DNA from 3 places in the Agarivorans sp. 2_MG-2023 genome. Region 1 is predicted to be linked to each of the others. Evidence: predicted binding sites of a transcription regulator. Region 1 holds the regulator's gene; each other region holds the start of a gene.
The links. Region 1 encodes sigma-54, which starts transcription at its own class of promoters, with help from an activator protein. Its sites were predicted from a motif close to GTTGGCACGNNNNTNGNNT; they were not measured.

Region 1 (5,463 bases):
GCCAAAGGCGAACCGGCAACTTTTTACCAACTACTAGACAGCGGCAAGCCAATTGAAGCAGAGGCCAACGAGGTGCGTTACGATTTAAAAACGCAGACCCTCACCTTAACTAACAATGCTCAGCTCAAGCAAGAAGAGAGCTTAGTAAAAGGCCAAATGATTAAATACAGCATTAATAAACAAGAGATGGTTGCTCAAGGCGATGAAAATAATCGTGTGACCACTATTTTCCTGCCTCAGCAATTAGAAGAACTCTCCCCCGAGGACAATGAGTAATCATGAGTACCTTAATCGCTGAGAACCTTGCCAAAAGCTACAAAGGTCGCAAGGTAGTAAAGAACGTCAGTTTAAATGTAGAAACCGGGAAAATTGTTGGTTTACTAGGGCCAAACGGCGCCGGTAAAACCACTACCTTCTACATGGTGGTTGGTCTAGTGCCACGAGACCAAGGCCGAATACTTATCGATGACGATGATCTGTCTAGCACCGCTATGCATACTCGAGCACGAAAAGGCATTGGTTATCTTCCCCAAGAAGCCTCTATCTTTCGCCGTTTATCGGTAGAAAAAAATATTCTAGCAGTATTAGAAACCCGTAAGGATTTGGACAAAGAGCAGCAAATTGGCGCACTGGACGATTTGCTAGAAGAGTTTCATATTGGCCATATTCGCAAAAATCTCGGTATGAGCCTATCAGGCGGAGAGCGTCGCCGGGTAGAAATTGCCCGCGCCTTAGCCGCAGCCCCTAAGTTTATTTTGCTTGACGAACCCTTCGCTGGGGTAGATCCTATTTCCGTTATTGATATTAAAAAAATCATTGAACACCTGCGTGATCGCGGTCTAGGTGTATTAATTACCGACCACAATGTAAGGGAAACTCTCGATGTTTGTGAGCATGCCTATATCGTTAGTCAGGGTGAATTGATAGCCTCAGGTAAGCCACAAGAAATACTTGAAAACGAGCACGTGAAACGAGTTTATCTCGGTGAACAATTCAAGCTATAGTTAAAGTGCAGCTTAGAAAATAATATAAAAAGAAGGGATAGCGGTAGTTAATGAAAGCATCTTTGCAGTTGCGTCTTGGTCAGCAGTTAACCATGACCCCCCAGTTACAACAGGCCATACGCTTACTCCAGCTTTCAACCCTGGATTTACAGCAAGAAATTCAAGAGGCTCTGGAAAGTAACCCTCTGCTTGAGGCGGATGAGTCACATTCGAATGATAGTGACGCAACAGACGCTAAGTCAGCCAATGAAAAATCTACAGAAGCCGAATCTAGCGCCGACGTAGACAGCAGCCAAATGGAAGCTGGCGATGCCATTAACCAAGAAACTGTTTCTGATGACCTACCCGTAGACTCCACTTGGGACGATATTTATAGCGCCAGTTCCGCGCCAGCTAGCTCATCGAGCGGCAGTGGCGGTGGTGACGACAACGATATGTTATTCCAAGGTGAAACCGTTGATTCCTTACAAGATCACATGCTGTGGCAAATGCGCCTTACTCCTTTCAGCGAAGTAGACCAAGCCATTGCTTTAGCCATTATTGATGCAGTAGATGAATCAGGTTACCTCACACAGGATTGTGAACAATTATTAGATGGCCTCAATTCTAGTGACAATAACGACTTAGATGTAGAGCTTGACGAAATTGAAGCAGTACTAAAACGGATTCAGCATTTCGACCCCGTAGGCATTGCCGCGCGCTCGCTACAAGAATGCTTGTTAATTCAATTAAGTCGTTTTTCCCCAGAAACACCATGGCTAAATGAAGCCAAAGATGTGGTGTCTAACCATATCGATGTATTAGCCAATCGAGATTTTCGCTTATTGGCTCGAAAGACCAAGTTAAAAGAAGACCAGCTACGCGAAGTGATGCGTTTAATTCACACCTTAGAACCACGCCCGGGTAACGCTGTTGAGCCAAACCAAGCCCAATACGTTATCCCCGATGTTTCCGTAGTGAAGCGCCAAGGTCGCTGGGTGGTAGAGCTAAACCCCGATGCGATGCCGAAGCTAAGAGTAAACTCTCACTATGCATCCTTAAGTAAAACGTCTAATGCTACCGATACTCAGTTTATCCGTAGCCACTTACAAGAAGCCAAGTGGTTTATTAAGAGCATTGAAAGCCGCAACGAAACCTTACTCAAAGTCTCTAACTGTATCGTTCACCACCAACAAGCCTTCTTCGAATACGGTGAAGAAGCAATGAAGCCAATGGTGCTGAACGATGTGGCCGAAGCAGTAGAAATGCACGAATCAACGATTTCTCGAGTAACAACTCAAAAATTCATGCATACACCTCGCGGCATTTTCGAACTTAAATATTTCTTCTCTAGCCATGTGGCTACCGATGGCGGCGGTGAATGTTCATCTACCGCTATTCGTGCATTAATTAAGAAACTGGTTGCTGCCGAAAATACCAGTAAACCTCTCAGCGATAGTAAGATTGCTGATATTTTGGCAGATCAGGGGATCAAGGTGGCAAGACGTACGATTGCAAAATATCGTGAGTCTTTAGCGATACCACCTTCTAACCAACGTAAGAGCCTACTTTAAGGCCAATCAAGGGGACTATATTTATGCAAATTAATCTTACCGGACACCACGTTGATATTACTGAGTCTTTAAAAGAATATGTCCATAACAAGTTTGCCAAGCTCACTCGACGATTTGACCAGATAAACAATGTTCATGTCATCCTCAACGTCGAGAAGCTCAATCAAATCGCAGAAGCCACCTTACATTTAAATGGCGGTGAATTATTCGCTACCGCTGAACATTCAGATATGTACGCCGCCATTGATGGTCTCATCGACAAACTTGACCGCCAAGTTATCAAACATAAAGAAAAACTTAACAAACATTAGTCACCTCCATGCAAATAGATAAAGTACTAAGCTTGGATTGCACTCAAAGTGCAGTCCAATGCTCTTCAAAAAAACGCGCCTTAGAAATTATTAGTGAACTAGCCGCTGGCCAACTAGATACGACAGCTCAATGTATATTTGAGAGTTTGTTGAATAGAGAAAAAATGGGCAGCACCGGTATCGGGCAAGGCGTGGCAATACCTCATGGCCGCATTGATAAACAGCATCAAACAACCGCTGTTTTTTTACGTTGTGATCCCCCAATTGCTTTTGACGCCATTGACAATAAACCTGTTGATTTGGTTTTTGCCTTACTGGTACCAGAAGATCAGTGTAAACAACACCTCAACACCTTATCTCAAGTAGCTGAAAAACTTAACGATAAGCAAGTATGTAAACAACTTCGTTGTGCACAAAGTGATGACGAATTATACGACATCATGGTAGCCTAATACTCTAATCACCGTTAGGGATAGTCATGGAACTCATTATCGTGAGTGGGCGTTCAGGTTCAGGAAAAACCGTCGCCTTAAGAGTACTAGAAGATCTGGGCTACTATTGCGTAGACAACCTCCCGGTTGTGTTATGGCAATCTCTTATCGATAACTTAAAAAATACTTACTCTAAAGTAGCAATAAGTATCGATATTCGAAACCTCCCAGACGAACCTTCACCGATAGGCCAAATTATTCGCAACGCCGGCCCTGATGTGAATCTATTAAGCATTTTTTTAGATGCCAAAGACGAAGCGTTGATCCGCCGTTACAGCGAAACTCGGCGAGTTCACCCGCTGAGTCAAACTAATTTGTCTCTGGCGGAAGCGATTGAATCGGAAACCGAGCTGCTGGCACCGTTATCTCGAAATGCTGATTTACGCATCGATACTTCACGCTTATCAGTGCATGAGCTAAGTGGCTTAATTCGCTCTAGAGTAACTGGCGATCAGCAACAACAGTTAATTTTAGTGTTTGAATCATTTGGCTTTAAAAACGGCGTGCCTAATGATGCTGACTATATGTTTGATGCTAGATTTCTGCCTAACCCTCATTGGCAAGAAGAGTTGCGGCCACTGACAGGCTTAGATAAACCTGTTCAAGAGTATTTATCTGCACAAGCTTTGGTCAATCAATACATTGAGCAAATTCGTGATTTACTACAATCTTGGTTACCGCATTTGGAAGCCAATAACCGCGCTTACCTAACCATTGCCATTGGTTGCACTGGTGGCCAACACCGCAGTGTTTATGTAGCAGAAAAATTAGCTGAACACTTTAGTGCCCAGCGTAAAGTACAACGTCGCCATCGCACTTTGGAACACCGTCTTGAAGCTCACTAGACAAGTTATCGTTAAAAACAAGCTGGGGCTGCATGCTCGCCCAGCGACAAAACTGGTAGAGCTGGCCCAGAAATTTGATGCTGAACTAACCATTATCGATGGCGAGAAAACCGCCTCTGCCGCCAGTGTAATGGGCTTGTTGGTGTTAGCCAGCGCTCAAGGAAATACCTTAACCATTATTTCCGAAGGGGACGATGCCACTGCCGCTTTAGATGCCGTTCAAGCGTTAATAGAAGCGAATTTCGACGAAGAATAAACCAAAGCGCAATAAACACACGCTACACTTAGCAAGCGCCGCTTAAACAAACAATAATAGGGAATGCTTATGCCGGAAGAGATGGAGTTAAACCCTAATCAGCACAAACGTTTACAGGAGCTTAACCAAGCTCTAGACAGCGGTATGTTTGTGCATGTTAGGCGCATGCTTCATCAAATGCCGGCCTGTGACGTAGCCTTACTGCTAGAATCTAGCCCCCCAGCAGGGCGGAAAGTGTTATGGCAACTCACCGATCCTGAACAACACGGCGAAATTCTCGAAGAACTTAACGAAGACGTAATGGAAGGCGTGCTGCAATTAATGGCGCCTGAGACGCTTGCCGCAGCCACAGAAGGCATGGATACCGACGACATCGCGTACGTGCTGCGTAGCCTGCCTGATAGTGTTTATCAAGAAGTATTAGAACAGATGGACGGGCAAGATCGCCATCGCGTAGAAGCCGCCTTAGCCTACCCTGAAGATACTGCCGGCAGTATCATGAACACTGATACCATCACCATTCGTGCCGACGTCACCATTGATGTGGTATTACGCTACTTACGGGTGCGCGGTGAATTACCCGAAGCCACAGACGCCCTGTATGTGGTGGACGAGGATGATTCACTACTCGGTGATATCCCCTTATCCACCCTGCTTACCGTTAACCCCAATGTTAACGTACGCGATGTAATGGACAGTAAAGCAGAGACCATTCCGGTAGCGATGGATGAAGATGATGTAGCTGCATTATTTGAGCGCCACGACTGGATATCCGCCCCTGTCGTCGATGAACAAGGTCACTTATTGGGTCGAGTAACCATTGATGATGTGGTTGATATTATTCGTGAAAATGCCGAGCACAGTATGATGGGTATGGCAGGCATGGATGATGACGAAGATACCTTTGCGCCAGTAATAAAAAGTACTCAACGTAGAACCTTTTGGCTAGCAATAAACTTGTGTGCAGCGTTAATCGCAGCCTCTATCAGTAACATGTTTGAGT
Region 2 (5,463 bases), on a different contig from region 1:
GATGGACGGAGCGAGTGCACTGTAGATCTCAATAGATAATATTAAGCCTCGGCATGCTCGAGGCTTTTTTGTATCTAAAGTACTAGCAAGGGGTTAAGCGGAAGATTGAGCTTTTGTTGGCGTCCCCTACAGGATTCGAACCTGTGTCTAAGACTTAGGAGGTCCTTGTTCTATCCAGCTGAACTAAGGGGACGTAACAATCCTTGCCGCTAAGCTAGTAGCAAGGATTGTTATTATACTCAGCTTTAACTTGATGAAAAGCAAAGCTTTACTGTTTGCTCACTAAGTCACCGAGCTGAATGTTGGCTACCATTGTTGGGTCTAGCGCCACCACAATGGCACTGTCCTGATATACCTGCTCAATTTGTACCATGCTATCAGCCACAATTTGCTCTTGTCGCGGGATATCCCAATTACCCCAGTGGTAATTTTGATGAATTAAATTAAGCAGCATACCTTTATTCAGCTGATTGGCTTTACCTAAGTTAATTTGCCAACGATCTGGACCTAATACTTTCACTACGCTACCTTGCAAAGGCTGACAAGCGAGTAGGGCGTCTACTTCAGAAATAGCTTGTTGCAGAGTGCTATTTAAGGTTTGCCCGTAAGCCGACAACCAAAATTCGGCGGAGTAGGGGGAAATCACTTCTCTAGCATCAAACTCCCAAGGGGCATTTACTGAGAATCGTTTGTTATAAATCTCTTCTAAGTCGATGGCGTTATACACTCGCACATTCATTACAAAGTAACGTTGCGGGTAAGATAAATTAATAAACTTGGGTTTATGTTCTTGGTCTAAAGATATGTTTTCAATTTCTAAACCGAGTAAGTATTGAGCACCATAGCGATCTGCGACGTCTTTAATGCCTTTAAAATTGTGCTCGCCAGGTTTGTAATAATTAAGGGGCAGTTTAGGCGGGTGTTTTACGTTGAACTGAGTACCCACTTCGCGTGCTATATCGTAAGCGCGTTGTTCTACCGCTGGCGAAATTTCGTGTAATTGTCCCACTCTTACTTGGTGTTGTTGTTTTAGGAAAGGGGGTAATAGCAACATGTTTTTACTGTAGCCACTGGCTTTACACTGACTAGCCGCTGGAAAAACATCGGCTTGCAAAATGACATAGTACTGCTGGCCGTGGTTGCCTTCTTCTAATACTTTTAAGTTATGTAACGAACCTTTAGACACCACTTCAATTTGATCGAGAGTTAAGCGACCCCCGTTCACTTGGCTTACGCTTGTTACCGATGCGCCTGAGTACAATAGCAATTGCTTCACTGCGTCTTGTGTAGCCACGCTTTTAGCTTGTTCCATGTCGTTGTTCACGATGGTTGCTTGGCCTTTGGCCTCGTACCATACCGCGTGAGTTGACAGGCTAATTAGCATGCCAATGTAAAAAATGAACTGTTTCATAAGGCCCTCCTACTCACTAACTAGCAATAACTATACCTAAAGATAAACGTTATTTTTTTGACTGGAATGGTTATTGCTTGGTAAGGCGTAAGTCGGAGGAGATTGATATGCGTTTTACGACATTAATTATTTTGCTGGTTACGCTTCAAGGATGCAATACCAGCTTACATCATGTTTCAAATTACCCTTATGTTGAACCTAGAGAGCAACAGGATGCAGCTTTATATGTACATGTAGACAACCTTTCTCGGCAACTTACCGACAATTTAGATCTTACCGATAGCGATTCCGTGGCCGTTAGCACGGTAGTTGATTTAGATGACTTACAGTCCAGTGACAGTTTTGGGCGGCAAGTGGCCGAGGCAATGTTTGCCGCTTTGTCTAGAGAGGGGGTGAATATGGTAGAGCCAAGGCTAACTGGCCGCCTACAAATGGACCCTGGTTATGGTGAGTTTTCCTTATCGCGTGACGCTGAATTACTGCGCAAAGAAATGGAAATTACTTACGTAGTGGTGGGCAGTTTTCAGCGCACTACATCAGGCAGGCACGTTAACATGCGATTAGTCGAACTCTCTAGCCAAGAGGTGGTATCGGCGGCCTATCAATTTGTACCAAACATAGCGGGGGCAACCTCGCCTCGAGTGACTAGCGTTAATGGGAGCTTGGAGCGTCATGAACAATCTGTACTTTAGATCTTGGTTTTTAAGTTTATCCGTTTTACTGCTTTTAGCATGTACTCCAACCACTCAAGTGAAAAAAGTTGAGTGGACGTACGAGCCTCCAGGCGACTTCACTGTGGTGAACGCAGTAGGCTACGCGCCCATTAGCCAACAGCGAGGAGCCGATTTGTCTTCTAAGCAGTTGCGGGCAATGAAAGCCTCGAAATTGGATGCTTATCGTGAGCTGTCTGAACAAGTATATGGACAGCACATTGATAGCACGGCGACGGTAAGTGATATGGTGTTAGGGAACGAGCGCTTAGCCGCTTCGGTAGCGGGCGTTATTCGCGGCGCTAAAGTGATGAGTGCTTATGCTGTAGATGATGTGTATGTTACTGAATTGCAATTAGATTTTAGAGAGGTATATCGAGTGACCATGTCTATGTCGCCAACGCGTCACTTAGAGAGTCAAAAAACCGTTCAATTTTAGTAAAGATTTTACCTTTTAGGCCGATACTTTAAGCGTAATAGACGATTAAGGAAGCGACATGAAAGGTATTAGCTTGGTAGCGTTAGCTACTTCGATGTTGATGGGGTGCTCAAGCTCCCCGTCGATGCAAAAAGTGGTGGTGTACGATGGTTCTAAACATCACGCCCCACATACTCATAACTCCCATTATCAAGAGGGAGTGATTGATGAAAATGGCCAGCTGTTTTTAAGTGGTAGCCAAAGCCGCTCATTAACACCGCCCGCGCCAGAAATGCACGATCCAAATGTACAGCGCTCACTTACTGACTATGTAAACCTAATGTCACAGCGCTTGGTATCTAGCTCACACTTTGTTAATGCTGAAACGCCGATTGGCGTAGCGTCGTTTGTTCCTTTAGATAATCTTAAAACCACAGATCTTTTTGGTATGCAGCTAGCCGAAAGCTTTGTTTATGAAATGCAGCAAAGTGGCTTTTCAGTGATTGATTATAAAACTACCGGTTTTATTCGCATCACACCAGAAGGTGATTTTGTGTATAGCCGCAACGTTAAAGAGCTATCTAAGCGTTTACCTATAGAATATTTGCTAGTGGGTACCTTTAGTAAATCTAATGAAGGTATTTTAGTTAATGCTCGAATTGTTGGTGCGCAATCAAAAGTAGTGGTTGCTTCAGCGCAAGAGTTAATTCCTAACGAAGTTTACCAAAGTAAGGTTCCCGTTCCGGTTAAACGTGACGGAGTGATGATTATAGAGTCTCGCACTCAAGCGAATAAAACTAAAATGCCAATGGGGGAGAGAGGCTAAGTTTACCCTACGTCTATTACACTACTTAAAACCTCAAACATGTTTGGGGTTTTATTGTATTTAGCCATCGATAATACTAAACATTTTACTATTCAGCTTAAGGCTGTAAATTCAGAAAGTGGTGAGGGGAGTCTCATTGGGTAGAGCGGAAGATCAATCAAAAGGCTTAAGTCGTTAAGCTTTAAAACCTTTACCCATGCGTTGTGAGCTATGTTTTTTGCCTAGCTTATCGTAGGTAGATGCATTTTGATTTTGGAGTTGACCAATTACTGCGCTGAGTTGGCGTACTTTTTCGTTACTGGCTTGAATAATCTCACCATTTAGCGCGTTTTGTTGCTGGCATTGCTGCAGCAATAGTTTAACTGTATCCACTTGCTTACTTAAAGTTAAGTCAGTTTTAAGTTGAGATTTTTCAGCTGACGCTTCAAGTTCTGCATCTGCTTTAGATATCTCTGCTAGGGCCTGCTCTTTTTGTTCTGCAACGGCAAAAAGAGCAATAGTATCGTCTTGTTCAAGCGCGACCTTTTCTTGCTCTAAAAGAGAAAGCAGCAAGGTAAGTTGCTGCTCTTGAGTATTCAGTAGGGCTGTAATCATTGCCTAATTACCCAAGTGCTTTGTTAAACTCGCTTTCGAAATCACCCATTTTTTGAGCAACTTTATTAGCATCAACTTGGTAAGTACCGTCGGCTACAGCTTGCTTAATAGATTCCAGCTTTGAGCTTCTGCTGTCTGAATCGTTGAGCAAATTCTGCTGAATACGGTTTAGTTGTTGTGCTTCGTTAGTAAGCATAACTGAATCCTGGGCTGCAGCAGAACCAGCGGGTGAACGTTGTTCAGCGCTTTCTTTAGTGCCTTTATCAGCGACTCTATTTGAGTCTACTTGACTAGGACGGTTTCCACCTAAGTTGTTAATGTTTAAAGCCATAATGGCGCCCCACAGTTAATCAATTTTTCGTATTCAATAAAGCTATCGGCTTACCTTTGTAGAACTTTAGAAAAAAATTAAAGTTTTACGTCAACAATTCCTAATGCTTTTACTCGGCCGGTGACAAGTCGCTGAGATTGGTTATTTCTAACCTTAATGGTATCACCGATACTACCACTAGATAAAGCCGTGCCCTGAGTTGTAACATTCAGTCCACCAGCATTGGCAGAAATGGTTACTGCTTCACCTTTACATACTATGCAAATATCGCGCCCAGTTATAATTTGGTCTTTTCTTAATGCTCGCCTTAGTTTAGCTCCTAGTAAGGGCTCTAGGTCGGTAAAGTAACTGCCGCGTAAACGGTTCTCCGGTAAAAAGTCTAAGCTCACTTGGGAATGGTTTAGCGCTGCGCCTTCTTGTATTGGTGTTGCAGCAACGACCACCGCCAGCAGAACTTGTTTTCTAACGGGAATGTATAAACGCCAGTTAGCATGTTCTTCGCAACTGACCAAAACACTGGTGTTTCTGCGGACTTCACCATTGGCAAGGCTGTACTCATAACCTTTAGTGCATTCAGGAATAGCAACCCGTTCATCAAGTTGATTGGCACTAAGCTCAATTTTTTGACTATGGTCATGATTGATTTGTGAACGAACGAATTCTACTGCCTCTGTTTCGAGCTGCGAATGCAGTTCGCTTGTGTGAGCAGTAAGACTAAAACAAAATAATAACAGTGGAGCAGCAATTTTTATCAACATTTCCTATATGATACCGATAAAGCAAAGTAACAATTGGCTTTTTTGTCTATGCTTAACAAGTTGATGCTAAGTCATTGGGCGTCAAAATTACGACAAACAAGCTAGATTGAGCGATAGTATACAGGGGTTAAGCAAAGTTGATGCCCCTTTCTAAGGAGTGATAAGTATATGGCGGGTATTTTAGATTCGGTAAACCAGCGTACGCAGTTAGTAGGGCAGAATCGCCTCGAATTGTTGTTATTTAGGTTAAATGGGTCTCAGCGCTATGGTATTAACGTTTTTAAAGTAAAAGAAGTATTGCAGTGTCCGCCTCTAACCGCGCTACCTAAACTAAATCCAGTTATTCGTGGTGTCGCGCACATTCGCGGTAAAACTATTTCAGTTATTGACCTTAGCTCTGCAACTGGTGGCCGAC
Region 3 (5,463 bases), on a different contig from region 1:
AGCCTGAGTGGATCAAAAATTTCCCCAGTAGTTTCAAGCTTGCTAGCCAAGGTGACGACGCGCAAACTGGCGCGTTAGACTTAGATATCGATAGTTTCTCTCGACCTATTTTACATTTTCAAATCAAGCCTCATGCCGATGAAGAAAATGTGCATGTTTATGTATGTCATTTTAAATCAAAACGTCCCACTTGGATCGGCCGAGAAGATTGGTACGACCCAGCGCAACATAAGGTACATGCAAATGCTCTGGGTTATGCTATTTCCACGTTGCGCCGCACCGCTGAGGCAGTGGCATTGCGAATGATACTCACCGAACAAATGAAGCACACTGATACGCCTGTGATTGTATTGGGTGATTTTAATGATGGACAAGGCAGTAATACTTTAAACATTCTTACCGAGCAGCCGCGCTTTTTGTTAGATGGCGATGCCAGAGGAGGGGCGGATAACGCTTTATATTCTGCGGGAGTGATGCAGCAATATCGTAGCAGGCGCGACGTGTATTACACCCATATTCACAATAACCATTTAGAGTCGTTAGACCACATTTTAGTGAGTGAGCAGTTCTACGACAGAAGCCGAGATAGGGTTTGGGCCTTTAAAGGCTTAGAGGTGATTAACGACCATTTAAACGATGAGCACTACGAGTCGTTGGGTGCTACTGATCACGGCATTATTAAAGCGAAGTTTGTTTATCGGCCTTTTGATTAAAGCTAACAGCATTGCAGCTTGTGAGTTACGGATAAGTGAGAGTGGGCACTCTCACTTATCCACCATCAGGTAAGTTATTAGTCGCTGTAGCCAAAGGCTTTGATAAAGGGCTCAACCATAGCAAGGTGTGGCGTTATAAACTCTTGGTAGTTGCGCCATTTGTAACATGACTCGGTGTAAATAGGTTTAACCACTTGATTGCTGGAAGCAGATAGCACCACTTTTTGTTGAGCATGTTGATTAAAATTTAGATAATCGTTGTTGGCATCAATCTCTAAAAATTCAAATACCTTCTTCGCTTCTTTTTCCAGATCGCTGACTAAGTCTTCATACCGTACAAAATGAATATTTAAATCTAACTCTGTTTGGTAGCGCTGAAATAGAGAGAAGACTTGTTGGTAGCGTTTAAAGCAGTCTTCCAAGCGGTTCAACTTAGCTTGTTGTTGATTGTTTGCTGAGTTTTGCTGGAAGTTACTCAAACAAGTATCTGCTGGGTGGCGTAAGCAAAAAATGATTTTTGTTTTAGGGAATAAGCTTAGTATTAAGGGCAAGTCTATGGTGTATAAAGGAAACTTATCGACGACGACACTGTTATCTTTTAGCTGAATCCCGTTACGCGTAAAGTAATCAAAGTACTCTTGGCGCAATATGTTTAAGTCTTGCTCGTTTAATTTAGGTAAGTCTTGCGGATAGCGTTTGTTTAGTTTGTTGCTAAAGGCCTCGGTAACGTTAAACAGTGAGCGGGTTTCGCTAAGTGCAATAACCTGTTCTTGGGTATCGAGTATGTTCTCTAATAAGGTGGTGCCAGAGCGATTAAAGCCCATCATAAACACTGGTTGATGCTCTTTCGCGTGAGTGTTTTTTACATTATGTAGAAATGACAAATCGAGTTTTTGTAAGCTGGCTACATTGTCTGTATGACTAGACGCCTTTGCCCGTTGGTGATTCAAATTAGCCATAGCGGTGAAATCAATAAAGGCGTCGGAGTAACGCTGTTGTTTATCAAATGCTTCCGCTCGAAGCTTATAAGCGGCCTTTTGGCGCATAAAATCTAAGCGCTCTATAAGCTCATTACTCAGTAATAGCGTTACACTCTCGTGTTCTCCTTGGCGCGCTTTTACTTCTGCTTGGTAGTAACGAATCCAAGGCTTGTTAACAAAGTCTATTTCGGCTTGTTTAAGTAATTTAATTGCACCCTGGTGTTCTCGTATAAACATCAAGGTGTCTATAGCAAACTCCAGCTGCCACTCTTCTATAAAGCTTGAATGCGCTAGAAAAGCGTCAATTCTTTCTAGAGTAAGCTGTTTGTTACCTTGTTTTTTCGCAGCTGAAATCAATAGGGCTTGAGCGGGGGCGTAATACCCTGGCCAGCCTTGCATAAGCGTAGTCAACGTATCGAGTTCGCCATAGCAGTCTTCATCTAGGTAGCATTCACCTAACTGAGCCGCGATTGGCGCATTATTGATACTGTTATCTAGTGTAAAACATTGTTCAAAGGAGCTGATAGCAACTCGAGTTAAGCCCAGTGTTTTTTGTGTTTTAGCGATATTGCGATAGGTGCTGTTACGCTGTTCATTGTCTTGGCAAAACCCTAGCAGTTGCTGGTAACTCTCTAGTGATTTTTCTAACTTTTGCATATGAAATAGCGCATAAGCTTCTAGCTCAAGGCTTTTATAGTCTTGTTGAGATTTAAGCTTGTTAATTTTACTTACGGTAGAAATAGCTTGGCTAAACTTGCCAGCTTGTAAGGCCTTTACGGCTTTTTCCATAATGCTGTGCCGTTGCTCGGGCTTCATACTACTTCCTATTACTCACTTTATACCTCTTCCAATCTTTACTGTATAGCAAGGCCGGGAGATTTGATGCGTGATTTATCTCATTGCAAAAAAACGCAGTAGTTTCATAACAAAACGTTAAGGCAAGGTGGATTTACCTTTTTACTTAGGCACTTTGTCGTTGCCCCTAATTGATGCATATAACTGTAAGCGCTATGCAATGGTGCATTTATAGACTAATACAGTGCAAATCCTTAACCGGCTCAGTTAAAGAGCATGCCAAATATTAATGATAAATAACGCTGAGTTGCCCAATTGTTAAGGCTTTGTGTGTTTTTGTGGGCCGTTTGGCGCAACAATTGCTATTTCCCTATTGATGGTCAAGGACAGACCCAAGCAGCAAGTTGACAAAGAGCCTAGAGCTCTACTTGTGAAAGGTACGCTGCGGTAGTTACCGCCGATAACACTGCTCCAAGCCGTAGGATTCAATTTACTACTAAGCAATATAGGGAAATATTATGTCATATCTAGCTCCTTCAGAGTTTGTTACAAAAATGGTGGATGCGGGTGAATCTAAAGTATTCATGTCTACCCGCGATACGGTAATTCGTGCATTTATGGCCGGTGCCATTTTGGCCCTAGCCGCTATTTTTGCTATTACCATTGCTGTAAACACCGGAAACTTTTTAATTGGAGCAATCTTGTTCCCTGTGGGTTTCTGTATGCTTTATTTGATGGGTTTTGACTTATTAACTGGAGTGTTTGTTTTAGTGCCATTAGCGCTGTTAGATAAACGGCCCGGCGTAGATGTACCTGGCTTGTTGCGTAACTGGGGCTTAGTATTTTTAGGTAACTTTGGTGGAGCCTTAACCGTTGCGGTGATGATGGCCTTCATTTTCACTTACGGCTTTAACATCGAAGCTGGTGCGGTGGGTGCTAAAGCAGCAGCCATTGGTGAAGCGCGTACCGTAGGTTATGCAGAACACGGTGTGGCAGGTTGGTTTACTATTTTTGTTCGCGGCATGTTGTGTAACTGGATGGTATCTATGGGTGTAGTAGGAGCGATGATTTCTACCAACGTTAGCGGTAAAGTTATCGCTATGTGGATGCCAATATTCTTGTTCTTCTACATGGGTTTTGAACACTCGGTAGTGAACATGTTTTTATTCCCATTTGGTTTAATTATGGGTGGTGACTTCTCTGTAATGGATTACTTCCTATGGAATGAAATCCCAACGGCATTAGGTAACCTAGTGGGTGGTTTAGCCTTTACTGGTTTAACACTGTACACCACACACGTGAGAACCGCGCCTAAGCGTAAAGTGGCTAAATCTGCTGTAGAAGCGCCAAGTAAAACCGCTTCGGCTAACGCTTAATCACGGAAATTATATGACGAGCCAACTGAGTGTTTCCATTGGTCAATGTTCTGATAAAGGCCGCAAGGCCATTAATCAAGACTGTTACGGTGTATCCACTCCGCGAGGCTCGCAGTTAAACCATAAAGGCTTTGCTGCTGTGATGGCCGACGGCATTAGCAGCAGCGAAGTAAGCCAAGTAGCCAGCGAAACCGCAGTGAAAAGCTTTCTAGATGATTACTACTGCACCTCTGAAGTTTGGTCGGTTCAGCACTCAGCCGAAAAAGTATTAGATGCCACCAATGCTTGGCTGTATTCCCAGTCACAGCAAAGCCCTTACCATTACGACAAAGACAAGGGTTACGTTTGTACTTTTAGTGCCTTAGTTATAAAAGGCAATACCGCACACATTTTTCATGTGGGGGATACCCGCGTTTACCGTTTAAATCAAAACGGTTTAGAACAACTCACTAAAGATCACCGCCTATGGGTGAATGAAAATAAAAGCTACCTAAGCCGAGCTTTAGGCATAGATGAATATTGTGAATTTGACTACCAAAGCTTGCGCGTAGAATCCGGTGACATCTTTTTATTAGCCACCGATGGCGTTTACGAGTTTATTGATGCTGCACTGGTCAACAGCACTATTGAACGGTATCCCAATGAATTAGAAGCAGCAGCCAGCAAGATTGTAGAGTTAGCTTATGAAGCAGGCAGCGACGATAATTTAAGTTTACAGATTATTCGCGTTGACCAATTGGCAGAAAATAGTGCTCAGCACTTAAAGCAGCAAGTAGATAGGCTGCCCTTTCCGCCCATGTTAGAAGCGCGAATGCAGTTTGATGGTTACACCATCGTTCGCCAACTTCATGCCAGCAGCCGCAGCCATGTTTACTTAGCCTTAGACGAACAATCGGGGCAACAGGTAATACTAAAAGCCCCCTCAATAGATTTACGCGATGACCCTGAATACTTAGAGCGCTTTCTCACTGAAGAATGGATAGCTCGCCGCATTAATAGCGCCTATGTACTAAAAGCCAATCTCGACCCGCGCGAGCGCAATTACCTATATACCGTATTTGAGTATGTTGAAGGGCAAACTCTAGCGCAGTGGATAACCGACAACCCAAAGCCTGAGTTAAGCAGGGTGAGAGAAATAGTTGAGCAAATTGCTAAGGGGCTACGCGCTTTTCACCGCATGGATATGCTGCATCAAGATCTTAAACCTGACAACATCATGATAGATAGCACCGGCACCATAAAAATTATCGACTTTGGCTCAGTGTGGGCGGCAGGTTTGGCTGAGCAAACCCATGATTTAACTCAGCAGCATTTACTCGGCACCGCACTTTACTCGGCACCAGAACTGTTCTTAGGTGAGGGCGGTAGCACGCGTGCCGAGCTGTTTTCATTAGCCGTTATTACCTATTTCATGCTGTGTGGGCGCTACCCTTATGGCACCAAAGTGGCGGGCGCAAAAAGCCAGGCCGCGCAAAGGCGCTTGGTTTATCAGTCGGTACTCGACACCGACAGTGAAATACCCGTTTGGATTGATGATGCTTTAGAAAAAGCGTTGCAGGTGAATCGCCTTAAGCGGTATGAGCAAATTACCGAGTTTTT

Region 2: Q4549_RS08650 (FlgO family outer membrane protein) is a predicted target of sigma-54. The motif match lies at 1,472-1,490, and genes of this name have one in related genera.
Region 3: Q4549_RS03075 (formate/nitrite transporter family protein) is a predicted target of sigma-54. The motif match lies at 2,835-2,853, and genes of this name have one in related genera.

What each region holds. Positions count from the first base shown of each region.
Region 1 covers NZ_JAUORQ010000011.1:43,336-48,798, reverse strand. Annotated here, with positions in the region: gene lptA (lipopolysaccharide transport periplasmic protein LptA) at 1-276, shown strand, start outside; gene lptB (LPS export ABC transporter ATP-binding protein) at 279-1,004, shown strand; gene Q4549_RS16260 (RNA polymerase factor sigma-54) at 1,055-2,557, shown strand; gene hpf (ribosome hibernation promoting factor) at 2,581-2,868, shown strand; gene ptsN (PTS IIA-like nitrogen regulatory protein PtsN) at 2,877-3,320, shown strand; gene rapZ (RNase adapter RapZ) at 3,347-4,204, shown strand; gene Q4549_RS16240 (HPr family phosphocarrier protein) at 4,170-4,460, shown strand; gene mgtE (magnesium transporter) at 4,530-5,463, shown strand, end outside.
Region 2 covers NZ_JAUORQ010000004.1:347,992-353,454, reverse strand. Annotated here, with positions in the region: partial or broken gene Q4549_RS08665 (galactokinase) at 1-25, shown strand, start outside; tRNA gene Q4549_RS08660 (tRNA-Arg) at 118-193, opposite strand; gene Q4549_RS08655 (flagellar assembly protein T N-terminal domain-containing protein) at 269-1,411, opposite strand; gene Q4549_RS08650 (FlgO family outer membrane protein) at 1,519-2,103, shown strand; gene Q4549_RS08645 (LPP20 family lipoprotein) at 2,084-2,560, shown strand; gene Q4549_RS08640 (FlgO family outer membrane protein) at 2,619-3,365, shown strand; gene flgN (flagellar export chaperone FlgN) at 3,540-3,959, opposite strand; gene flgM (flagellar biosynthesis anti-sigma factor FlgM) at 3,967-4,290, opposite strand; gene flgA (flagellar basal body P-ring formation chaperone FlgA) at 4,368-5,048, opposite strand; gene Q4549_RS08620 (chemotaxis protein CheV) at 5,217-5,463, shown strand, end outside.
Region 3 covers NZ_JAUORQ010000002.1:74,880-80,342, reverse strand. Annotated here, with positions in the region: gene Q4549_RS03085 (endonuclease/exonuclease/phosphatase family protein) at 1-713, shown strand, start outside; gene Q4549_RS03080 (sulfotransferase) at 791-2,509, opposite strand; gene Q4549_RS03075 (formate/nitrite transporter family protein) at 3,007-3,864, shown strand; gene Q4549_RS03070 (bifunctional protein-serine/threonine kinase/phosphatase) at 3,878-5,463, shown strand, end outside.